One region of the Nisaea sp. genome, then DNA from elsewhere that is predicted to be linked to it. Evidence: riboswitches for the same ligand, from Rfam matches in the RefSeq annotation. Region 1 holds a riboswitch; each other region holds the start of a gene.
What was found. A riboswitch is a leader RNA that binds a small molecule or an ion and turns the genes downstream of it on or off. The one in region 1 is predicted to bind thiamine pyrophosphate.
Positions count from the first base shown of each region.

Region 1 (7,999 bases):
GAATATGACGGAGTTCGGCAAGACCCCGTATTTCACAGCCGAGCAGTTTCAGGAATGGGGCTTCAGCATGGTGATCTGGCCGGTGACGTCCTTGCGGGCGGAAGCCGGGATCGTGCGCGCGCTCTATCAGCATTTGGCCGAGCAGGGCGGACAGGAAGGGTTTCTCGACCGCCTGATGTCCCGGAAAGATATCTACGAGCACATAGGCTACGGAGATTATGAGGCGCTGGATGGAACCATAGCCGCCAGTGTAGTGCCTGAAACGGATACCTGATTGGGTGTCAAATGGCTGTTGGCACGTGTTTCGGATTGTCTCCATGACAAAGTTTGTCTGGTCTCACAAAACATAAAGGACAATATTACTGTCCTATTTTGTTGCGTATGGAGATCGACAAATGAAACAAATATTCTGGTACCGCGGCGAATGGCTATCAAACGAACCCATGGTGTCCGGCCCGCTGCAGATCGCATTCTGGTCGGCCAGCAGCGTATTTGACGGTGCCCGGGGCATTAAAGGTGCGCTGCCCGACATAGGCCTGCATTGTCAGAGGGTGGTCCGCTCGGCAAAGGCGATGCTGCTGACGCCCGGGCTTGAGCCTTCTGAAATCGAGGCTCTTTGCCGGGAAGCGGTGCAAAGGCTGCCGCAGGATCTGGATTATTATATCCGGCCGATGTTCTTCTCTACCGGGCAGGGAGTGGCACCGGAAGGGGACGATACGGAATTCGTGCTCGCCGTCTTCGAGGCACCGCTGCCCGATGCCGTTGCCGGCTCTGCATGCCTTTCCAGCTTCCGCCGCAATGCCATTAATCAGGGTCCGACAGACGCAAAGGCGGGATGTCTCTACCCGAATGGGCAACGTGCGTTGAAGGAAGCTCGGGAGCGCGGCTTTGATCTTCCGCTCATGCTTGATCCAAATGGCAATGTCGCCGAGTTCTCAACGGCTAACATCTGGATCGTGAAGGACGGCGTCGCGCGGACACCGGCGGCGAACGGCACTTTCCTCTCCGGCATCACCCGACGGCGTCTGATAGGCCTGTTGAGCGATGATGGGATTCCGGTCGAGGAAGTGACGCTGACGGCAGACGATGTGCAATCAGCGGACGAGATCTTGGTCTGCGGCAACTATGGGAAAATCCAGGCGATCAATCGCTTTGAGGAACGTGCCCTGACACCAGGGCCGGTTTTCGAGCGGGCCCGGCAGCTCTACATGGGCTTTGTGGAGAGTACGCGGGCGTCAACAACAGCCGCTGGATGATCAGCTCGCCCCGCACGTCCTTATCGGATGTGCGGGGCGCTTCTGGTTACTTTAATTCGATCGTGTAAGATTCTGTTTTTACGTCTTTAGTGACCAAACCGGCTTCTTTCATGAAGGCGGCAAACCGGTCATAGCGGCCACGGTCTAGAGCTGCCGGGCGCAGGGCGAAACGGGGCAGGGTATCGCGCCAGGCCCGCTTGTTCAGCTCGTCATCCAGCTCTTTGCGGCCATCGATAAAGGCCATCCAGGCATCGCCGGGATGGTTGACGATATATTGGGTTGCCTGCTCCACGGCGGAGAGGAACTTCTTCAGGCGCGGGTCGTCGAGGCGATCCTTGTGCGCGATATAGATCAGCTCGTCATAGGGCGGCACACCTTCCTCCTCGACAAAGAAAGCCCGGCCCGGTTTGCCGACAATATCCATCTGGTTCAGTTCGAAATTCCGGAAGGCGCCGATCACGGCATCGACCTGCCCCGAGATGATCGAGGGAGAGAGCGAGAAGTTCACGTTGATCAGTTCGACATCCGAGAGCGTCAGGCCGTGCTTCTCCAGCATGGCGCCGAGCAGCGCATCCTCGAAGCCGCCGACCGAGTACCCGACTTTGCGGCCTTTCAGATCGGCGATGGATTTCACCGGCCCGTCCTTCAGGACCACGAGCGTGTTTAGCGGAGTGGCGACCAGCGTGCCGAAGCGCACCAGCGGCAGGCCTTCGGCTGCCTGGATGTGGAGCTGCGGCTGATATGAAACGGCGATATCGGCTTTCTGCGCGGCGACCAGTTTCGGCGGGTCATTCGGGTCGGCCGGGGCGATCAGTTCGACCTCAAGGCCTTCATCGGCAAAGAAACCTTTTTTGTCGGCAACTATCAGCGGGCCGTGATCGGGGTTGACGAACCAATCCAGAAGGACGGTCAGCTTGTCTGCCGCATTGGCCGGCGCTGTGCCGAGGACGATCAGCGCGGCGAGAAGCGCGGCGGTCCGGGTGAACATTCAGTTTCCTCCAGTATGCAATGTTGGCCGGGCTTCGCCGGCTTGCCAGGGCATGGCTGCCCTGAGCAGGAAATCGATCCCGTAATAGAGCGTGATGGCGAGGATCGAGAGAGTGAAGAGTGCGGCGAACATGACGTCGATCTGCAATCGTGCATTTGCGTGCAGCATCAGGTAGCCGAGCCCCGAGCTGGAGCCGACCCATTCGCCAACAATCGCGCCGATGGGGGCCACGGCAGTCGCCACGCGCAACCCTGAAGCGAAAGCGGGTAGGGCGGCCGGCAGTCGGACATGCAGCAACAGCTCAAGGCGATTGGCGCCAAGCGTGCGTGCGCAATCGATAAACAGCGGATCTGTCCGGCGCAGGCCGTCATACATCGCCGCGGTTACCGGAAAGAAGATGATGAGCGCGGCCATGGCCACCTTGGACGCCATGCCGTAGCCGAGCCAAAGCACGAGGATCGGCGCAAGCGCGAAGACCGGCACCGCCTGACTGATGACCAGAACCGGCAGCAGCCATGGGCGTATCCGGGCAGACCAGGCCAGCATGAGCGCCGTCGCGCCACCGAAAAGCGTGCCCAGGGTAAGGCCGAGCAGGATTTCTGCCAGAGTGATAGAAGCATGACGGGCGATCAGGGAGGCTGAACGGATCCAGGCTTCCGCGACGGGAAGCGGGCCCGGCAGTATATAGACGGGCGTGCCGCTGATGCTGACGATGAGCTGCCAGACGGCCAGTATCCCGGCGAATATGATTAACCCGCGGACAGCATTCATGAGCCGTCACCAGCATCAAGGTTCTGGGAAATCGGGATCTTGCTGAAAAGGCTGTGCCGGGTCATTTGCTCTCCCTACGCCGGCATTACCCGGATCAGGTTTAGGGTCGTTCCTCCCGGAACCTCTCAGCCGCACCTGCAGCTCCCCTGATTGAGCGGCAAATATGGGCGAGCTTCATTCCCATAGCAAGCCGTCAGATTGTGCCCCACTGGATGAGAGCGCCAAAGCGCGCTACCTAGTGACAGGGAAACAAGACGTTCTGTGGGGATCATGTGAGCGACGCAGGCTTGGTCATTGGACTTGATGCACTTGAAGTGCGGGTCGCGGAGGATCTCCGGACCATTTCTTATCCCAACGCGGCCTGGGTACCCGAGCGGCACGCTCCGGATGGGCGCCCTGTCCTCGATGTGCTGGTTATTGGCGGCGGGCAGGGCGGCCTTGCTGTTGCCCACGCCCTCAAGCGGGCCCGTATCGAGCGGGTGCGCATCGTGGATCGATCACCGGAAGGGTTTGAAGGCCCTTGGCTGACCTATGCGCGGATGCCCACACTGCGGTCGCCGAAAGAAGTCAACGGCCCCGATCTTGATATTCCCTCGCTCGCCTTCCGGTCCTGGTTCGTAGCGCAGTATGGCAGAGCGGCCTGGGAGGATCTCAACAAGATCGCAAAGGAAGACTGGGCCTCCTACTTGCTCTGGCTGCGCCGGGTTCTCGATATAGCCATCGAGAACGAGGTCTCGGCGGAGCGGATTGCGCCCGCCGCGGATGGCGATCTGATCTGCGTGGACCTCGTTGGTTTGCGATCCGGTACCCGGGAGCAAGTGCTTGCAAGAAAGATTGTGATCGCAACCGGTATTGAAACGCCCGGGAATTGGTGGACGCCGCCGGAAATCAGTGCGCTCGACAGACGGTTTTGGTCACATGCTTCCGAGACTATCGATTTCGAGAAACTTCGCGACCGTCGCGTGGCTGTGCTGGGGGCCGGTGCGTCGGCGTTTGACAATGCTGCGACGGCGCTGGAGGCAGGTGCCGCACGGGTGAGCGTCTGCTGCCGGCGAGAAGAATTGCAGCGGGTGCAGCCTTTCAAGTGGCTGTCCTTTCCCGGCTTTCTCGGGCATTTCGCGGATCTGGACGATACCTGGCGCTGGCGCTTCATGAACCATCTCATGAGCTTGCGCGAAGCCTTCCCGAAAGAAACCTGGCAGAGAGTCGCGAAGCACAAGAACTTTGAGCTCCTCACCGGCGCCCCATGGCTGTCCTGTGCAATCACAGGCGACCAGATCGACATCGAGACTCCGAAAGGAAAACTGGAAGCAGATTTCCTGATTGTTGGAACCGGCTTCGCGATCGATCTTTCGGCGCGGCCGGAGTTTTCCGAGATCGCCGCGTCGGCGGCTACCTGGTGCGACCGATACAGCCCGCCGGCCGGTGAGGAAAACCCGCGTCTCCAGTCCTTTCCCTATCTCGATCCTTCATATGCGTTTCAGGAGCGGGATGCCGGGACGGCCGGATGGCTCCGGAACGTTAGGCTCTTCACCTATGGCGCAACGCTCAGCTTCGGGCCCTCCGGGTCTTCCATCAACGCGATGAAGTTCGCGGTTCCACGTCTTGTCTCGGGGATCGTCCGGGACCTGATGGCGGAAGACGTGGAGCAGCACTGGGAAAGTCTGAAAGCCTATGACCTTCCCGAATTCCTGCTTCCCGATGAGGAAGGGAAGGTCGCGCCCCAGCAGGCCGTGATCAGCAGGACCGCATGAGGGTGCGCGACTCGCAGATACAGGAACACCTGGACCCCGCCATACCGGATGTTTTTCCAGACCGCCCGATCCTGATCGGCAGCGAGATCTACCGAAAATCACGGTACGGCGCGACGCACCCTCTCTCGATCCAGCGGGTAACGCCGGTGATGGATCTCGCCCGTGCGCTCGGCTTGCTCGACGAAAGTCGTTTCGTGGACAGCCCGATGGCGACACCGGATGAGCTCGCCCGCTTTCACGCCCCCGACTATATCGCCGCCGTGGTTGCGGCTGAACGGGACGGGCATGTCAGTGACGAGGTGAAGGAACGCTACAATATCGGCCGCAGCGGAAACCCGGTCTTCCCGGAGATATTCAGCCGTCCGGCAACGGCGGCGGGGGCATCCTTGCTGGCCGGACGAACCCTGGCCGCGGTCGAACGCGGCACTATTCACTCTCTGGCGGGAGGTACCCACCACGGCCGCCCTGCCATGGCCTACGGGTTCTGTTACTTCAACGACCCGGTGCTTGGTATTCTCGCCATGCTCGACGGGGGGCTGTCCCGAGTCCTCTATGTCGACCTCGACGCCCATCACGGCGACGGTGTGCAGGATGCCTTTCACGACGAGGATCGTGTTCTGACGATCTCCATTCACGAGGATGATCGCTGGCCCCGCACAGGACCCGCGGAAGACAGGGCCGGCGGCATGGCCCGGAACTTCCCGGTTCCGAAAGATATGAACGATACCGAACTCCGGTTTCTGATTGAGGAAGCGATCCTGCCGATAGGGGAGGGTTTCCGTCCGGACGCGATCGTCATCCAGAGCGGATGCGACGCGTTGGCCGATGACCCGCAAAGCAAATTATCGCTTTCGAACAATGCGATATGGGAGGCAGTTCAGCGCCTTTCGTCTCTTGCTCCTCGCGTTCTTGTGGTTGGAGGGGGTGGTTATAACCCCTGGGCTGTTGCCCGTTGCTGGACTGGCATCTGGGCGCATTTGAATGGCACCGATCCGCGAGGCATCTCGTTCGATAAAGAAGCCGAGAGCGTTTTGCGCGAGCTGTTTTGGAATCATAGCCGTGGGCGCAATCCGCCGGCGCACTGGTTCACAACACTGGCCGATGTTCCGTTGGAAGGAGATGTGCGATCCGCCGTGCAGGATCTTGCCCGCTTGCTCCCATGATGCGGTCAGCGCTCTTGAGCTCGGCACGGGAGTCAATTATCGGATGAATGGTCTATGACACTGAACAGGCAGTATCCGCTTTGACCCACTCCCTGAAGACCGTAATTGGCGCGATATTTGTGCTCGGACTGTTGGCTGTCGTTCCCTTCAAGGCAACAGCCGGCGAAGACGCGCGTCTGGTATTGCATCGCGGCGATACAGAGCATGTCTTTACAGTCGAAGTTGCCGACACACCAGAAACCCGGGCTTCGGGACTGATGTTCCGGAAAGAGTTGGCCGATGATGCCGGCATGCTCTTCATCTACCCGGGCAAGCAAAAGATATCGATGTGGATGAAAAACACACTGATCTCGCTCGACATGCTGTTCCTCGACCGTGATGGAACGATTTTGCATATCTCCGAACGAACGACGCCGTTATCGACGCAGGTAATCTCTTCCCGGTTTCGCGTGAAGGCTGTTCTTGAGGTCGTTGCGGGAACGGTCGAGCGGCTCGGTCTTCGCGCAGGCGACCGCGTGGAACATGATCGCTTGGCGGCGGATCGCTAAAAATCGTGGCATGACACTCGAGTATTGCGCTGGTCGTTCAAAAGCATTACCAAGCGTGCGCCCGTTGGAATTCTCGCTGCGGGCCGTGTCGGGGTGTAGCGCAGCCTGGTAGCGCATCTGCTTTGGGAGCAGAGGGCCGGCGGTTCGAATCCGTCCACCCCGACCATTCACTTTTTATCTCCCAGACCGATCTCATTTTATTGAAGGTGTAGCTCCGCTGAAGGAACCTTCATCTGGAAAATGAGAATGAGACCTATTATCTTTTGTTGTGGTCGCGCCGTTTTGGCGGGTTATGGCCAACCGGGAGCAATGCCATGAACATTGAACGGTCGTATTTCAGGACTCCTCGGATGAGAATATCCGGATTGCTGTTTCTGGCTCTGTTGTTACCGGTTCTGGCGGGGTGCGCTTCTCCGACGCCTTATGCGCCTCTGTCGGATCGCTTCGGCTATAAGGACAGCAGCATTGAAAGCAACCGCTTCCGGGTCAGTTTCAGCGGCAACTCGTCCACAGATCGTGAAACGGTCGAGACGTACCTGTTGTACCGCGCGGCGGAGCTCACGCTGGAGAAGGGGGCTGCCTATTTTCTCGTGGTCGAGCGCGATGTTGAAAAGACCGACCGCTATTTGAATTATTCCTATGAGCCCTTCGGATATGCCGGGTACGGCTACTACGGCTATCACGGAGGATATTACTTCCGTCATCGTGTTTATGCCGGCCCTGACGAAAGCGTACCGATCACCCGCTACGAGGCTATCGCGGAAATTATCGTCGGCGGCCCCGGGCTTTCCGACAATAAAGCGGACCTATACATGGCCAAAGAGGTCATCGAAAACCTTGGGCCGAAGATCGTCCGGCCGAAAAGCTGAGTCTCTGCTGCATTGACCTCGCAACGCCTTTGAGCGATACGAAACCCAAGGGTGTCTCACTGGGACGCTGGAAGGTCCGTAAGGGTCTCGGGTACGAGGAGAGATTTCATATGTCAGTGCGGATTTATCGGCCGAGCAAAACGGCCATGCAGTCTGGGCGTGCGAAGACCAAGCTTTGGGTGCTGGAGCCTACCCTCGATACTGCCCGTGTTCCGGAACCTCTCATGGGGTGGGTCAGCAGCGGCGATACAAACAATCAGGTTCGGCTGACTTTCGAGACCAAGGAAGAGGCCGTTGCTTACGCCAAGAAGCACGAGCTCGACTACATCGTGCAGGGCGACCACAAGCGGAGCCTGAAGCCGAAGGCCTATGCCGACAACTTCGCGGCCGACCGCTTTGCGACCTGGGGCACCTGGACACACTGATCTCGCCAGTTTTCGCGGCCCCGTAGCTCAACTGGATAGAGCACCGGACTTCTAATCCGACGGTTGCAGGTTCGAGTCCTGCCGGGGTCGCCAATTTCTGTTTCTCATTCCTAAAACAAGATCACATTCCCTTTCCGGGGGCGGGTGGTGCCGTCGGCATGCGGGCACCAGGAACGCTCTTAAGTGCGGGGGGGGGTGTTTTTCAATACCTTGCAACTCGATACG
Region 1 covers NZ_JAXMNY010000001.1:954,450-962,448, forward strand. Annotated here, with positions in the region: gene prpB (methylisocitrate lyase) at 1-274, shown strand, start outside; gene VOI22_RS04515 (branched-chain amino acid aminotransferase) at 396-1,256, shown strand; gene VOI22_RS04520 (ABC transporter substrate-binding protein) at 1,303-2,244, opposite strand; gene VOI22_RS04525 (ABC transporter permease) at 2,245-3,015, opposite strand; TPP riboswitch at 3,070-3,173, opposite strand; gene VOI22_RS04530 (NAD(P)/FAD-dependent oxidoreductase) at 3,288-4,769, shown strand; gene VOI22_RS04535 (acetoin utilization protein AcuC) at 4,766-5,932, shown strand; gene VOI22_RS04540 (DUF192 domain-containing protein) at 5,980-6,480, shown strand; tRNA gene VOI22_RS04545 (tRNA-Pro) at 6,570-6,646, shown strand; gene VOI22_RS04550 (CC0125/CC1285 family lipoprotein) at 6,831-7,349, shown strand; gene VOI22_RS04555 (ETC complex I subunit) at 7,460-7,774, shown strand; tRNA gene VOI22_RS04560 (tRNA-Arg) at 7,791-7,867, shown strand.

Region 2 (7,999 bases), 200 kb from region 1:
TGGCTTTCGGGATGTCGTGGCGCCGTTGGCGGAACGCCTGCTGAACAGTTTTTCCGATGAATTCAGCTTTGAGGAAGGTGGCACGAATATCGGGGCCAGCATCGGCATTGCCTTTTTCAACGGTGCCTCGGACACGCCGGATTCGCTCATCAAACGCGCGGACAAGGCCATGTATGACGCGAAGAAGAACGGGAAGAACCGCTATTCGGTCGCCTAGCCGCGCGGGTCCTTGATCATCAGCGCGAACGCGTCTTCATCAAGATTGAACCGCTCGCTAACGGTCCAGCCGAGGCGCTGATAAAGCGGTTCGGCTGTATGCGTATAGAGATGCAGGTGTTTGATGTTGCGCGCGGCAGCTTCACGTTCGACCGCGCCGACGAGTGCGCTGCCGAGGCCTGTTCTCCGAAACGCCGGGTCAACATAGACGCTGGCGAGCCAGTGAAGCAGGTCCGGCCGTTCCTCAAGGTCGTGATCGACGAGGCAGGCTATGCCGAGCGCAACACCATCCCGCTCTGCGATGACGCATTCTTCGCTCGGTTTCCGGATCATGTCCTGGAACCAGCCCTCGGTAACGGACAGAGACCGGCCGGCGGTCACACCCCATTCCGCATGATTCCACGCGACAACTGTGTCGAGATGGTGCGGGGCGTCGGTAAGGCGGAGGATGCGGCGGGGGGCCATGAAGCCGCCCTCAGCCCTCGATCTCGACCGTGTAGTTCTCGATAACGGTATTGGCGAGCAGCTTCTCGCACATGTCGGTTACCTGGGCGCGGGCCTTCTCCGCGTCGGTCTCGCCGAGATCGAGTTCGAGGAACTTGCCCTGGCGAACCTGATTGACGCCGCCGAAACCGAGTGCGCCGAGCGCATGTTCGATGGCTTTCCCTTGCGGGTCGAGAACGCCGTTTTTCAGCGTGACATGGACAGTGGCTTTCATGCTCTCACCAATTAGTTGGTCGTTCGTGCCGACGTGCGGCTTTACTGGATGGCTTTCGGACCCTTGAGGTCCATCGGTCCGGCTTCGGGAAGGACGCCGAGACGGCGGGCAACTTCCTGATAGGCCTCGCGGACACCACCGAGATCGCGACGGAACCGGTCCTTGTCCAGCTTTTCGTTGGTTTTCGAATCCCACAGCCGGCAATTGTCCGGGCTGATTTCATCCGCCAGTACGATCTGCAATGTGTCCTCGGTATAGAGCCGGCCGAATTCGAGCTTGAAATCGACCAGGCGCAAACCGACGCCGATGAACAGCCCGGAAAGGAAATCGTTCACCCGGAGCGATAGCGCGACGATGTCGTCGATGTCCTGTGTGGTCGCCCAGCCGAACGCGGTGATGTGCTCTTCGGAGATGATCGGATCGCCGAGCTCATCGGATTTGTAAAAGTACTCGATGATCGAGCGCGGCAGCGGAGTGCCTTCCTCTAGCCCGAACCGCTTCGCGATTGAGCCTGCGGCGACATTGCGGATCACCACCTCGACCGGAATGATCTCGACTTCACGGACGAGCTGCTCGCGCATGTTCAGGCGACGCATGAAATGCGTCGGGATGCCGATTTCGGTCAACCGCGTCATCAGATACTCGCTGATGCGGTTGTTCAGCACGCCCTTGCCAGTGATGATGCCCTGCTTTTCTGCGTTGAAAGCTGTGGCGTCATCCTTGAAATACTGGATCAGGGTGCCGGGCTCGGGGCCTTCGAAAAGGTCCTTTGCCTTACCTTCGTAAACTTTTCTGCGTCGTGCCATGGGTTCCCCGCCTGCTGGCTGGCGGTCTATTTCCGTGATGGACTGAACCTGCCACTACGGCAGCAGGAAATGCCGCTCCATATAAACATAAGGTAGGACAAACACAATCAGGGAAGCAGACCCGCGGCTCTGCGTGGTCCGGGCGTTGCAGATGGCTGGTCCGGGTCCCGGCTGATCCGGGACCCGGTTTCTCTTATCCGGCCTTGCCGTTCGATGCCTGATAGATCTCGCTACCCTTGTCCCGGAACAGCTCGGCCATGGTTTCCATGCCTTGTTTCGCCTCGTCCTTCAGCTCGTGCGAGATCCGCATCGAGCAGAATTTCGGACCGCACATGGAGCAGAAATGCACCGTCTTGTGTGCTTCCTTCGGCAATGTCTGGTCATGGAAGTCGCGGGCCGTCTCCGGATCGAGCGACAGATTGAACTGATCCTCCCAGCGGAAATCGAAGCGCGCCCGTGAAAGCGCATCATCCCGTCGTTGTGCTCCCGGATGACCTTTCGCCAGATCCGCCGCGTGGGCAGCAATGCGGTAGGTGATCACACCCGTTTTCACATCGTCCCGGTCCGGCAGGCCGAGATGCTCCTTAGGCGTCACATAGCAAAGCATGGCACAGCCGAACCAGCCGATCATGGCGGCGCCGATGCCGCTGGTGATGTGATCGTAGCCGGGGGCGATATCGGTGGTCAGCGGGCCAAGCGTATAGAACGGGGCCTCGTCGCAGGCCTCCAGCTGCTTGTCCATGTTCTCCTTGATCTTGTGCATCGGCACATGGCCCGGGCCCTCGATCATCACCTGCACATCATGTTTCCAGGCTATCTTGGTGAGTTGCCCGAGCGTCTCCAGCTCGGCGAACTGAGCCTTGTCGTTGGCGTCAGCGATTGAGCCCGGCCGCAACCCGTCCCCGAGCGAGAAGGAAACGTCGTAGGCGGCCATGATTTCGCAGATTTCCTCGAAATTCTCGTAGAGGAAGCTCTCCTTGTGATGGGCCAGGCACCATTTCGCCATGATCGAGCCGCCCCGGCTGACGATCCCGGTAACCCGGTCCACGGTGAGCGGAATGAAGGGCAGGCGGACGCCGGCATGGATGGTGAAATAGTCGACGCCCTGTTCGCACTGCTCGATCAGCGTGTCGCGATAGACCTCCCAGCTCAGGGCTTCCGGAACGCCGTCGACCTTCTCCAGAGCCTGATAGAGTGGCACGGTGCCGATCGGTACCGACGAGTTCCTTATGATCCATTCGCGGATATTGTGGATGTTCCGCCCGGTGGAAAGATCCATCACCGTGTCGGCGCCCCAGCGGATGGCCCAAACCATCTTGTCGATCTCGTCCGCGACGGAGGAGGTGACGGCGGAATTGCCGATATTGGCGTTCACCTTGACCAGGAAATTCCGCCCGATGGCCATGGGTTCAGTTTCCGGATGGTTGATGTTTGCCGGGATGATGGCCCGGCCCCGGGCAATCTCGTCCCGGACGAATTCGGGTGTCACCACGTCCGGGATGGAGGCGCCAAAATCCTCACCATCGCGTGCGGTCTGTTTCAGCTCTTCGCGGAGCTGGTTCTCGCGGATGGCGACGAACTCCATCTCCGCCGTGATGATACCGGCCCTGGCATAGGCGAGCTGGGTCGGCCGTTCGCCGGGTTTGGCGCGCAGCGGCGGCTTGATGGCGCCGAACTCCGTCACCAGATTGCCGTCGCCGACATTGCCGTTGTCTTCCGGCTTCACGATGCGGCCCTGATAGGTCTCGACATTGCTCCGCGCGGTGATCCAGTCCCGGCGCAGTGCAGGCAGTCCAGCCTCGATATCGATATGGGCGTCGGCGTCGGTATAGGGGCCGGACGGATCATAGACGGTCACCGGCGGCTCCCCGGCGGAAGGGTGTACGGCGATTTCGCGCATCGGCACGCGGATATCGGGGTGGATGCTGCCCGGCACATAGATCTTGCGCGAGGCCGGCAACGGTCCCGTGGTAACGGCGGCGATGGGGGAGTGCTTGTTCATAAGGTGGATCCCTTGCAGTCGGTTGCACAGAGATCCGGGGAGGCTTCAGGATAAATGGGGTGCGTGTGGCTGCAAGAGCGGTAACGCGTTTCCATCCCTACGCCGGCATGACCCGGATCAGGTTCGAAGGGTCGGCGCAATGCCTCTCAGCCCGTACGGGCACCCCTTGGAATGCGTGAAGCCTAGGCGGGAACCAATCCGATGAAAAGGGTTAATCCAGCTCACTTTCGAAGGCGGCGAGGGTCTTCCCGAGGCGGCTGACGATTTCGTCCACTTCGTCTCCGGTGACGGTGAGGGGCGGCGTCACCATCAGCCATTCGCCGTATTTCCCGTTTGCTGTCCGCCGGGAATAGAGCAGCAGGCCATGTTGCATGCCGATCTCGATCATCCGTGAAAGCGCCTGCCGGGAGGCTGGCAGAATTTCCTTCGTTTCCTTGTCACGCACGATCTCTATGGCATTCAACAGGCCGAGCCCACGGACGTCGCCGAGAATACCGCTGCGGGTCTGCAGATCGCGCAAACCGGCCCGCAGACGCTCTCCCATCTTCGTCGCATTTGCCATCAGGTTGTTTTCGACCAGCTCGCTCACCACTGCATGACCGACGGCGCAACTCAGCGGATTGGCGACATAGGTGTGGCCGTGCATGAAGCCGCCCGTGCGGGTGACGGCTTCGACCATGGCAGCCGGTGCTAACACCAGGCCGAGCGGTGTGTAGCCGGCCGCGATACCCTTGGCCAAAGTGATCATGTCGGGTTTCGCATCCGGCCAATGATCGGCACACAGGAAAGTCCCGGTTCGGCCGGCGCCGCACATCACCTCATCATAGATCAGCAGTACGCCATGCTTTGTGCAGATGTCCCGCACCGCTTTGTAATAATGGTCGGGTGCAACCAGCGCGCCGGTGGCGAGGCCCCCGACCGGCTCCATGATGAAGGCCAGCACCGTTTCCGGGCCTTCTTCAAGGATGGCTTGTTCAAGCATGGCGGCGGCATGCCGGGCATAACTGTCGGCGTCGTGATTGTCCGGCAGCCGGTAATTGAAGGGCGCCGGCACTTTCGGCATCACTTTCATCATACCGGAGAACAATGCTTCGGAGGCCGGGTCGCCACTGATCGCGGCGGCCCCGAGGGTGGAGCCGTGATAGCCGGGGTCGCGGCCCAGAACCTTGCAGCGCGCGGTCTCACCCTGAGAGATGGCGTATTGTCTTGCCAGCTTGATGGCGGCTTCGTTCGCTTCAGATCCGCCAGAGCAGACGAAGACACGCTCGAAGCCGGGGCCGGCATGTTCAGAAACCAGATTGGCGAGATCGATATTGGGTTGGTTCTCGAAATGTTGCCGGCCGGCAAAACAGATTTTGTGCGCCTGATCGGTCATGGCAGCGATGACGCGTTCGTTGCCGTGGCCGAGATTGGTCGCCACCGGTCCGCAACATGCATCCAGATATTGTCGTCCCTCGGTATCCCAGATCCAGGCACCCTTGCCGTGTGAGACGGTCGGGTGTCGCTTACTGCCTTCCGGCATGTAGAAAACGTCGATCGGCCCGCCGTGGCTGCCAAATGTTCCGCCGTTTTCGTTGATTTCAGCCGCCACTGCCCGCTCCTGATTTTGAATGTGGATCATGCTCTGGAGCGAAGAAAATCATATTATTGTACGGTGTACAATAGAAGCTATTCGAGATTGCCGTCGCGTTGAACTTTTTGCGCCAGACCAGCGATCAGAGCGTCCGTAAACATCTCGAACCCGGGCTCAAGCGAAGACTCGGTTCCATTCTGCCAGCGCAGTACCAGCGCCCGGTTCAGCAGCAGGTGGCGTTCCGCGGCCAGGGTCGGGTAAAGCGCAGGATCAGCAGCTTCGACACTGGCCGTAAGGGACGCTTTCAGATCGCCGTCCGGATCGGGAAAGACATGGGCGAACTCCTGGGTGGCATAGCCGCACAGGCCGGTAATGACAGCATTATAGGCGGACACCAGATCCTCTCCCGCGAAACCGGCCCGGGCGAGGGTGGCAAGAATGCCTTCGACCAGTTTCAGGTCGGCGCTTGCACTGGAGACCAGATGGCCGCCGATCAGGGGAGATATGTTCGGATGCGTGCGCACCACGTCCCGGTACCGCCGGAACAGGGCCTTCAGCCAAACCTGCCAGTCGGGCCCGGGTTCCGGCAGCACATCGGCAAACAGGGCGGCGATCAGCCGGGCGATCAGGAGATGACGGCTCGGCACATGCCAGTAAAGCGCAGTGGGATAGACGCCGAGGGCCTTGGCAATGTTGCGGATGGAGAAATTGTCCAGCCCCTCGCGGTCCAGCAGATCGATGGCAGCGGCAATGATGGCATCGCTGGAGAGCGGCGCACTCTTCGGTTTGCGTTTGGCGGGTTTCTCCTTGGCCATAGGCCTAGTCCGATAGATCAACGGGAGAGAAAGCGGTCTCGTCCGGCGGACCGCCCGCGAAGCGCCAGACCGGATTGCGGCCCGGGTCACCCGGCAAGGCGATCAGGGATGAAGATACGGTGGCGAATCCGGCGCCATTATCCAGATTGATGGCCGAGCCATATTCGTCTGCTACCGCCCGTGTCCGGTCCGCCAGGAGTTTCTCCCAGTCCTGCCATTCGTCATTGTCCGGATCCGGTGCCATTGCGATTCGGAAGCGCGGCAAGGCCCGCCGCACGCGGGGGCTGTCCGGATCATTGACGTCGTACGCTGTGAAAATCGAGACGCCTTCGGGGATCTCGAAGACATCGATCTCGCCGTCTTCCGTTGCTTCATTGCGCAGCCAGTAAGCCTTTTCCGCATCGGCGATCAGCATGTTGAAGCTGCGGTAGCTGGTTCCGTCCAGCTCGCCAAGAGCCTTGGCGGCCGCTTCGGCCTCTGCATGGTCGAGCGCTTCGAGGACGATTTCTCCACGAGAACGTTTCCCGTCCGCCGGTCCGAGCGAGCCCTGACGGTTCAGGATGCCCGCCGCCAGGCCATGATCGTTCACACCGAGCCACGAGCCGTGGCTCAACTCGTCGAGTCCGGCGACGATATGCGGTCGGTCGGGCCAGTGGCGGGCCGGTGCCTGCCAGGATCTGGATTGCATTTCATCGCGGTTGGCGGCGATCAGAACCGGCCAGGAATGGCCGGGACGGCGCAGGATAACGAGGGTGCACATGGCGGAGACCCTACGCCGGGTGAGAGATCACTGAAACATTTTTTGACAAGCGTCGGAATTGCGGCAATCTGCCGGTTAACAGAGGATGCCGCGCCTGATAGATTGCGGCCGCATTCAAGATTCTGCGCTATACCGGAGACCGATGAGTCGGCTGGTTTGGTGTTCAGTACGGGAAAGAGACGAAGGGGTATTCGACCGATGTCAGGTTTCGACAAACGCCAAAAGGGCGAAGAAGCAAAATTTGCACATGATTCCGAGCTCGAATTCAAGGCAAGCGCTCGGCGCAACAAGTTGCTTGGACTCTGGGTTGCCGAAGAGTTTCTCGGCAAGACCGGCGATGACGCGGCTGCCTATGCCAAGGAAGTCGTTGTGGCCGATATGGAAAAGCCAGGCGTCGACGATGTCGTGGAATTCATTCTGAAGAGCGTCGAAGGCACCGGTGCCGATCTTTCCGAACACCGCATCCGCCACAAGCTCGAAGAGTTCATGACGGTTGCGCTGAAGCAGCTCAAGACCGAGGGCTGATACGCTCTTCGCTTCAGAAAGCTAAAAAGAAAACGGCGCCCGTTGAGGCGCCGTTTTTTATTGCCGATTGCGCGAGAATTTAGCTCTCGCCGAATACCCGGTTGAAGATCGTGTCCACATGCTTGGTGTGGTAGCCGAGATCGAACAGGGATTCGAGGGCAGCTGCGTCGAGCAGCGCGGTCACTGCATCGTCAGCCTTCAGCAGGGTCAGGAAGTCTTTGCCCTCCAGCCAGACCGGCATCGCGTTGCGCTGAACTGCCTGATAGGCGTCTTCCCGGCTCATGCCGGCCTGTGTCAGGCCGAGCAGCACGCGCTGGGAGTGGACCAGGCCGCCGAGCTGGTCGAGATTCGCCTGCATGCCTTCCGGATAGATCAGCAGCTTGTCGATCACGCCGGTCAGGCGGGCGAGGGCAAAGTCCAGTGTCACGGTGGCGTCCGGGCCGATCATCCGTTCGACAGAGGAGTGGGAAATGTCCCGCTCATGCCAGAGGGCAACGTTTTCCATCGCCGGGACAACGGCGGAGCGGACCAGCCGGGCGAGGCCTGTCAGGTTTTCGGTCAGCACCGGGTTGCGCTTGTGCGGC
Region 2 covers NZ_JAXMNY010000001.1:757,057-765,055, forward strand. Annotated here, with positions in the region: gene VOI22_RS03565 (diguanylate cyclase domain-containing protein) at 1-217, shown strand, start outside; gene VOI22_RS03570 (GNAT family N-acetyltransferase) at 214-681, opposite strand; gene purS (phosphoribosylformylglycinamidine synthase subunit PurS) at 692-934, opposite strand; gene purC (phosphoribosylaminoimidazolesuccinocarboxamide synthase) at 976-1,740, opposite strand; gene thiC (phosphomethylpyrimidine synthase ThiC) at 1,934-3,742, opposite strand; TPP riboswitch at 3,820-3,919, opposite strand; gene VOI22_RS03590 (aspartate aminotransferase family protein) at 3,954-5,333, opposite strand; gene VOI22_RS03595 (TetR/AcrR family transcriptional regulator) at 5,411-6,130, opposite strand; gene VOI22_RS03600 (NRDE family protein) at 6,135-6,890, opposite strand; gene VOI22_RS03605 (DUF1476 domain-containing protein) at 7,089-7,415, shown strand; gene purB (adenylosuccinate lyase) at 7,495-7,999, opposite strand, start outside.
Region 2: linked by a shared signal. The riboswitch ahead of thiC (phosphomethylpyrimidine synthase ThiC) and the one ahead of VOI22_RS04525 (ABC transporter permease) in region 1 are both predicted to bind thiamine pyrophosphate.

Region 3 (7,999 bases), 940 kb from region 1:
AAACTGAGCCAGGTCGGAGCCAGGTTTGACGATGCCATCAGACCAAAGGGGACCGCGAACACGACCGAGAGGAACGACCCCCAGACCGCCATCTGCACGGTCTCCAGCATCAGATCGAGATAACTCCGCCAGTAACGGAAATTGGGCTCCAGAAAATCGGACAGCAACATCGCCATGTTACCGCCGCCGCTGAACACATCCCCGATACGATTCATGTCCGACGGCACGAAGCTCCAGACCAGCATGATCAGGAAAGTGCCCCAGAGCAGGTAGTCGAACGCCTGCTCCTGGCGGCCACGGCCGGGCACGACGATGTCCTCCAGGCGGGGCTGGGTTCCGTTGGCGGCACTATTATTCATGGCTGACACTCATGGGACTTGGTTCCCGAAAAGAAGCGGGGGCCATGTGGCCCCCGCATATCGGCCCGGCGAAACACCGGACCAGGATCTGGGTTACTTGCGAGGGCGAGCCTCGGCGGCGCGGCGGATATCCGCGATCTTCTCGTCGATCTTGGCGATCTTCTCTTTCTTCTCGGACTGGGAGAAAGTGTCGTCGCCCTCGATGGACATGCGCTGACGGATTTGGTCCATCTCATAGAATGGCCAGAGCTGGGCATTCGAGGACGGCACGAACGGGCCCATATCGATCATGGCGAGGATTTCACGAGCCGTGGTCACTTCCGCATCGCTGCCGAGGCGGCCATAAGTCATGAAAAAGCTCATGATCTTGGCTTTCAGACCCTTGTTCAGTTCCGGGCGCCAGGCCATCGGATCGGACGCGATCAGCGGGGAGCGCCAGATTTCCTTGATCTCGGCAAACAGTTCCGGTTTGGCGAATTTCAGACGCTTGTAGAGGCCACCGGAGGACGCAACGGCCGCATCGACCTGCTTGGTCGCGACGGAGATCAGGTTGGTCTCATGGTTTGCATTGCGGACAATCTTGAAGCATTCCTTCGGATCAACGCCTTCCTTGGCGAAGATAAAGGTAGACGGCACCAGGAAGCCCGAGGTTGAGTTCGGATCGCCAAGGCCAAAATTCAGGCTCTTGTCGCACTTCATGACGTCTTCGTAGCTCAGACCAGAATCCTTGTGCGTGACCATGACCGACCAGTAACCCTGATCGCCGTTGGATTCGGTCGTCTGTGCAAAGATCTCGGCACCGGCGCGGTCGACAGCGACCATGCCGGACTTGTTGCCGTACCAGGCGATATCGACCTTGTCGAAGCGCATGGCCTCGATCACACCCGCATAGTCAGCCGCGAAGAACGGCTTCACCGGCATGCCGAGATCCGCTTCGAGCGCCTGCAGGAACGGCCCCCACTTCTCGCGTTGGGCGGAGCTGTTCTCCGTAGCGATGATGCCGAAGTTGATTTCCTTCGGGTCTTCCCTGTCGGCCAGGGCCGGCACCGCGCTTGCGGCAAGGCCTGTGGCCAGAACCGCGGCGGCGGTCAGGCGGGTGAAGATGGTCATGGGATCAGCTCCTCTTGATGCTGGAAAATGGTTTCAGGCGGACACAGCAAGCCGCTGCTCCGCCACTTCATGTGCCTCTGCGAAATCCTCGGCATCGGGGAGGATCAGCTCTTCGCTGGCCTCGCCGTAGATTTCACGGAGAAAAGCAGTGGTGAGATCGTGGGACGGCCCGTCGAAAACGACCCGGCCGTCCCGCATGGCGATAGTGCGCTTGCAATAGCGCCGGGCGTATTCGACCTGATGCAGCGAAACGAGCACGGCCGTGCCTTCCGTCCGGTTGATATCGGAGAGCGTCTCCATCACCCGGCGGGCGGAGGCCGGATCGAGAGAGGCAATCGGCTCGTCGGCGAGAATGGCTTCGGTTTCCTGCACGAGACATCGGGCGATGGCCGCACGCTGCTGCTGCCCGCCAGAAAGCGTCGCCGCGCGCTGCCGCGCCGTCGCCGCGATGCCAACCCGCGTGAGTGCCTGCATGGCGCGCTGCTTTTCCAGTTGGGAGAACTGCATGAAAACGCCGCGCCATTTCGGCATTCGGCCGAGACGGCCTGCCAGCACATTGGTCAGCACCGTCAGACGCGGCACCAGATTGAATTGCTGGAAAATGACACCCAGGCGGCGGCGCACCTGCGACACGTCGCCGGTCAAGCGGCCACCGGCCTGCACCTGATCGCCAAATACAGCGATTGAGCCCCCGTTATCGCCTTTATTGGCGACGATCAGGCCGCCAATATGCCGGATGAGTGTCGACTTACCGGAGCCGGAGGCTCCGATCAGCGCCACCATCTCGCCCGCTTCGAGCGCAACCGAGACTCCGTCGAGCGCCCGGCGCCCGTTCGGAAATGTTTTGGAGACGTTCGTGACCTGAATAACAGGTTGGCTCTGAGTATGTGACATGCGGCCCCTTCCCAAGGACCGCGACATTACTCAAGAGCGTTGACCGGCATGCCGCAGAGTTATGACGATTTCAGGACTCCATCGTGACTCAATCCCCACAAAAAGACGCGGAAGAGTCCCTGATATGTCATGTACGGCCGGACAATCCATAAACTGAATCATTTCAGCCAAGAGACTTAATGGTTCTATATTGGTAGAATTAACTCTCTCTTAGGGGGTAATTTCATGGAAAATTTGGCTAAATTCGTGTTCGAACGCACTATGATAAACATTGTGCCGATTCTGATTGGTGTATTGGTTGGCATCGCAATAGTCAGGGGTGCTCTCGCCAGTCGAGGCTCGATATTTAGATCCATCGTTGTTGGGGTTTGCGGGTATTTAGCTGGTGTCGTCAGCTATTCAGTTTACGATATTCCAGAGCGCCCTATAGAGCTGGTTGAAGCGCTTACGCTTTCGATAGGAATGTTTGGGCTGCCATTCCTAGTCGCATTGATGATCTTCCGAAAACGCAAAATAAACATTGCGTCAGACCAGTAACGCCAAAATTAATCACCTTTTCCTCGGCAAGAAACGATCTGCGGGCACTCCATCGTCATGACCGCTTCGCCATCCTGATTGAACGTCGTGTATTTGAACCGGACAAAGCCCCTGTCCGGTTTGGAGCGGGACTGACGTTTCTCCAGCACTTCCATCTCCAAGCTCAGAGTATCGCCCGGCCGCACCGGTTTCAGCCAGTTCAGCTGATCGATGGTTCCGGCACCGAGATTGGTCGCCTGCAGTCCGTTCGCCTGCCAGGCCAGCCTGAAGCTGACGGCAAGGGTCTGGAAACCGCTGGAGATGACGCCGCCGAAATGGCTCTCCTCGGCATCCGGCACGCTGATATGGAAGGGCTGCGGGTCATACTTCCAGGCAAAATCGATGATCTCGGATTCCGTCATGGTCTTGCGCTGGGAACGGAGGACCTGGCCGATTTCCAGGTCCTCGAAATAAACAGGAGACTGCATAAGCTCAGTCCCGAAGCACGGCGGCGATGGCATCGCCAAGATCGGCTGTCGTGGCCTGACCGCCAAGATCCGGGGTCTTCGGCCCACCACCTGAAATCACCGTCTCGCAGGCAGCAACGATGGCGTCCGCCGCTTCCTGATGCCCATGATGCTCCAGCAGCATGGCGCCGGACCAGATCTGGCCGATCGGGTTGGCAATCCCCTTGCCGGCGATGTCCGGGGCAGAGCCATGCACCGGCTCAAACATGGAGGGATACTTCTTCTCCGGATTGATGTTCGCGGACGGCGCGATAGCGATGGATCCGGCAACGGCCGGGCCGAGATCGGACAGGATATCACCAAACAGGTTGGAGCCGACGACCACATCGAACCAGTCCGGATGCAGCACGAAATTCGCGACCAGAATGTCGATATGATACTGGTCCGTCGCGAGATCCGGGTATTCCTTCGAGATCGCCGCGAAGCGCTCGTCCCAGTAAGGCATGGTGTGAATGATGCCGTTGGATTTGGTCGCCGAGGTTACCTTCTTCTTGCCGGTGCGTTGGCAAAGCTCGAATGCGAAACGCATGATCCGGTCGGTTCCGGTCCGGGTGAAGACGCTTTCCTGCATCGCCATCTCACGGTCCGTACCCTCGAACAGGCGCCCGCCAATGGACGAGTATTCGCCCTCGTTATTCTCGCGCACGACATAGAAGTCGATATCTTCCGCCGTCCGGTTCGCCAGCGGACAATTCATGCCCTTGAGCATCCGGATCGGGCGCAGGTTCACATACTGCTCCATCTCCCGGCGGATCGGGATCAGCAGGCCCCAGAGCGAAACATGGTCCGGCACACCCGGAAAACCGACGGCGCCGAGGAAGATCGAGTCGAATTCCTTCAACTGCTCGATCCCGTCGATCGGCATCATCATGCCGGTCTTCTTATAGCGCTCGCAGCTCCAATCGAATTCGGTGAAATCATACTCAATGCCGAACTTCGCCCCCGCTGCCTCCAGCACCTTGATGCCTTCCGGAATGACCTCCCAGCCGATACCGTCGCCCGGGATCACCGCGATATTGATTTTCGACATTGGGTTTTTCCTCCGCATCAGATTTTCTTGTTGGCCGCATAATAGGCTGGGGACGCGGTCGGACAAACCACTCCGTGGAACTAATCCGGTTCAATCTGCTCACGGCTTCTTCCCCGACCGTCTCTTGACAAGTTTATGACCGGGCCGCAGGTTGGCCTCGTGATGCTGGGGTGTTTCGGAATTCGTAGCCGGAACTGAGAGGATACCCATCGAACTTGATCCGGGTCATGCCGGCGCAGGGAGACGTCACGAGACTGCAGATGCGGTCGCGTTCATTCCTCTCGCCCCGATTTTGAATCTGCCGTTCCGTCGAACGGACCTATTGGAGTGCCGGGAATGTTCCTGAAAACCGCCGCCGTCGCGCTGACCGCGCTTATGGCCATAAGTCTGACCGCAAAAGCCGAGACAATCCCCGTGCTGGTGCCGATCACCGGCTTCCTGTCTCTTGAAGGAACATCCCAGCGCAACGGCGCGGTACTGGCCATCGAGCGTTATGGCAAGGATCTCGATCTGGAACCCGAAGTGACCGACACAGGCACCTCTCCAGAAGGTGCCGTCACCGCGTTGCGCCGGGCGCTGGAGGGCGAGCCGAGTGCCGCCGTTGCCTCCATGCTTGGCACGCAAATGCTGGCCATGCTGCCCATCGCCGGTCGCGCCGGCGTTCCGCTGCTCACCGTTTCCGGCACGGCGAAGATCACCGAGATCGGCATTCCCTGGGTGTTCCGTTTCTTCCCGGGCGACAGCGTGGTGAAGGTGGCGCAGGCCCGGTACGCTATCGAGGAACTCGGCGCCAAACGCCCGGCTCTGCTCCATCAGACCACTGCCTACGGGCAGAGCGGTGCGGAGCATTTGCGCCGGATCATGAATGATCTCGGGGCGCCGCTGGTGTTTGAGGAAGCCATCGACGTCTCGGTGAAGGACATGCTGCCTGCCCTGACCCGGATGCAGGAGGCCAAACCCGACCTGATCCTGCTGCACCTGCATTCCGGCTCTACCGCTTTGGTGATCCGCCAGGCCAGGGACCATAACATCGCCCTGCCGATCCTTGCCGGCTCCGCCATGCACCAGCCGACCACGGCCGCCCTGCTGGACCCGAAGCAGCTCGCCGGTGTTTGCGCCGAAAGTGCGTCCTCGCCGATTTCTGAGCCAGAAGGTCCGGTTGAGGATTTTACATCGGAATATCGAGCCCGTTTTGGAACCGAGCCCGACGCTTTCTCGCTGGCCCAGTATGACGGCGCGGCCATGATGATCGCGGCGCGGAATTCAGGCGCCAGAACCGCAGAAGAAGTGCGAGACTGGCTGGCCAGCAACAGCTATGACGGGCTCGCCATGACCTACAAATCCGACGGCGAGGGCAACATGGCGCATGACGCGGTCATCGTCTGTTACGATGGCAAAAGCGCGGTACCGGCGATCAAGCGGCGCTACGAGAATGTCAGCGGCGTGAAATAGAGCCGCACCCGGCACCCGCCCCAGCCATGTCAACCATTGCTCTCACCCAGATCCTGCTGAACGGTCTCGCCCTCGGCGCCGCCTATGCCCTTATCGCGCTTGGCTTCGTCATCGTGCTGAACGCCGTGGGGGCGGTGAATTTCGCCCAGGGCGAGCTGGTCATGGCGGGCGGTTTCGCCGCCATCGCGCTCGCCCCGTTGATCGGCGAAGCGACGGCGCTGCCAGGGCTGCTCCTGCTGCCGCTGGTGATGGGGCTGATGGGACTCGTCGGGGCCGGCTTCGCCTGGATTGCCTATTTCCCCGTGCGCAAACGCCATCAGGTCGCGGTCTTCGTCAGCACCATCGCCGCCGGACTGGTGCTGCAGCATCTGGCGAACGCCCTTTTCGGCGCCGCGCCCCGGGCCGGGCCTCCGCTCATCGCGGGCGCCCCTATGACCATTGGCAGCCTGTCCATCTCGCTGCAGCAACTCGCGGTGATGGCCTGTGCAGCCGCCCTGATCTCCGGGACTGGCCTGTTTCTCGGCCGGACCCAGACCGGGCGACACATGCGCGCCGTGGCACAGGATTCTGAAATGGCGGCCGCCATCGGCATCCACCCGAAGCGTATGATCACCCTCTCCTTCGCGCTCGCCATCGCGCTTGCGGGCGCGGCCGGATTGCTGCTGTCCAACCAGTTCTTCGTCAGCCCTAACGATGGCGGATTGTTCATGCTGAAAGCCTATATCGCGGTAACCATCGGCGGCTGGGGCAGGCTCGACGGGGCGGTGATCGGCGCAATGTTGATCGGCATTTTCGAGACCCTTGTCGCCGCGCTTACCTCCTATCTGGTAGCAGAGGCCCTGCTCTATGCGCTGCTACTGGTCATGCTGGTGTTCCGACCGTCGGGGCTTCTGCCGGAGCGGGCACGCGCCCGTGTCTAACCCGCGCTCCCGTCTGATTCTCGGCGCCGTAGTTGCCGCGCTGGCGCTCTATGCCCTGTTCTACGCAGGCGATTACGCTCTGCATGTCCTGACCCGTGCCGGGATCTATGCCATTGCCGCGATTGGCTATCAGCTCATCTTCGGCCGCCTTGGTGCACTGTCACTAGCTCAGGGCTGTTTCTTCGGGCTTGGCGCCTATGCGGCAGGTCTTGGTGCGCTGGAACTCGGCCTTGGATTCCCCCTGACACTGGCCGCAGGCATCCTGTTGCCGAGCGTTCTGGCCGCCCTCATCGCAATTCCCGTGCTCCGTCTCGCCTCGCACTATTTCGCGCTCGCCACCCTCGGCATCGCCCAACTCGCCCTCCTCGTCGCCACGAACTGGACAGAGGTCACCGGCGGCGCGAACGGCCTGTACGGAGTGCCGCCCATCGAGATCGGCTCGGTTTCCTTCGGGCACGGCTTGCCGCTGACCATACTGGTCTGGGCCTGTGTCGGCCTGGCACTCCTTATTTCGCACAGGATGACAGCCGGACGGCTTGGGCTGGCGGTCGAGACCCTGCGGGAAGCGCCTCTGGCCGCCACCACGCTCGGTATCGACGGGGCGGCAATCCGTTTCCGATTCTTCATCGCCAGCGCGGCTTTTGGCGGACTTGCCGGAGCGCTGCAGGCACACGCGGTCGGCGTCGTTTCACCGGACGTCTTGCAGTTCCACGTCCTGGTACTGATCCTCGCCATGACCGTGATTGGCGGACGCACCTCACCCGTCGGGGCCGTGCTTGGCGCCCTGCTGCTGGTTCATCTGCCGGAGTGGTTCCGGGATTTTGCAGATTATTATCTTGTGGTCTATGGCGCGGCCCTGCTCGCCGCCATCGTCTTCCTGCCGCGCGGACTTGCCAGTCTCTTTTGGGAAAGCAAGGCATCCGCAATCGTAACAGGCGACGCTGCGGCACCGCATGCGCCCGCTCCGCTCAGCCTGTCCGTGGAGACTGTGTCCAAACAGTTTGGCGGCGTAACCGCGCTGGACGGCGTCTCCCTCACCCTCGCCCCTGGCGAAATTCTCGGCCTCATCGGCCCGAATGGCTCCGGTAAGACGACATTGGTCAACCTGATCTCCGGCATCGAGAAACCGGATGGTGGGCGAATCCGTCTCGGCGACAGTGACATCACCGGCAAACCACCAGAATTCATTGC
Region 3 covers NZ_JAXMNY010000001.1:1,898,102-1,906,100, forward strand. Annotated here, with positions in the region: gene phnE (phosphonate ABC transporter, permease protein PhnE) at 1-359, opposite strand, end outside; gene phnD (phosphonate ABC transporter substrate-binding protein) at 453-1,469, opposite strand; gene phnC (phosphonate ABC transporter ATP-binding protein) at 1,503-2,363, opposite strand; gene VOI22_RS09005 (hypothetical protein) at 2,589-2,900, shown strand; gene VOI22_RS09010 (MaoC family dehydratase) at 2,909-3,367, opposite strand; gene VOI22_RS09015 (tartrate dehydrogenase) at 3,372-4,436, opposite strand; TPP riboswitch at 4,593-4,696, shown strand; gene VOI22_RS09020 (ABC transporter substrate-binding protein) at 4,773-5,888, shown strand; gene VOI22_RS09025 (branched-chain amino acid ABC transporter permease) at 5,915-6,808, shown strand; gene VOI22_RS09030 (branched-chain amino acid ABC transporter ATP-binding protein/permease) at 6,801-7,999, shown strand, end outside.
Region 3: linked by a shared signal. The riboswitch ahead of VOI22_RS09020 (ABC transporter substrate-binding protein) and the one ahead of VOI22_RS04525 (ABC transporter permease) in region 1 are both predicted to bind thiamine pyrophosphate.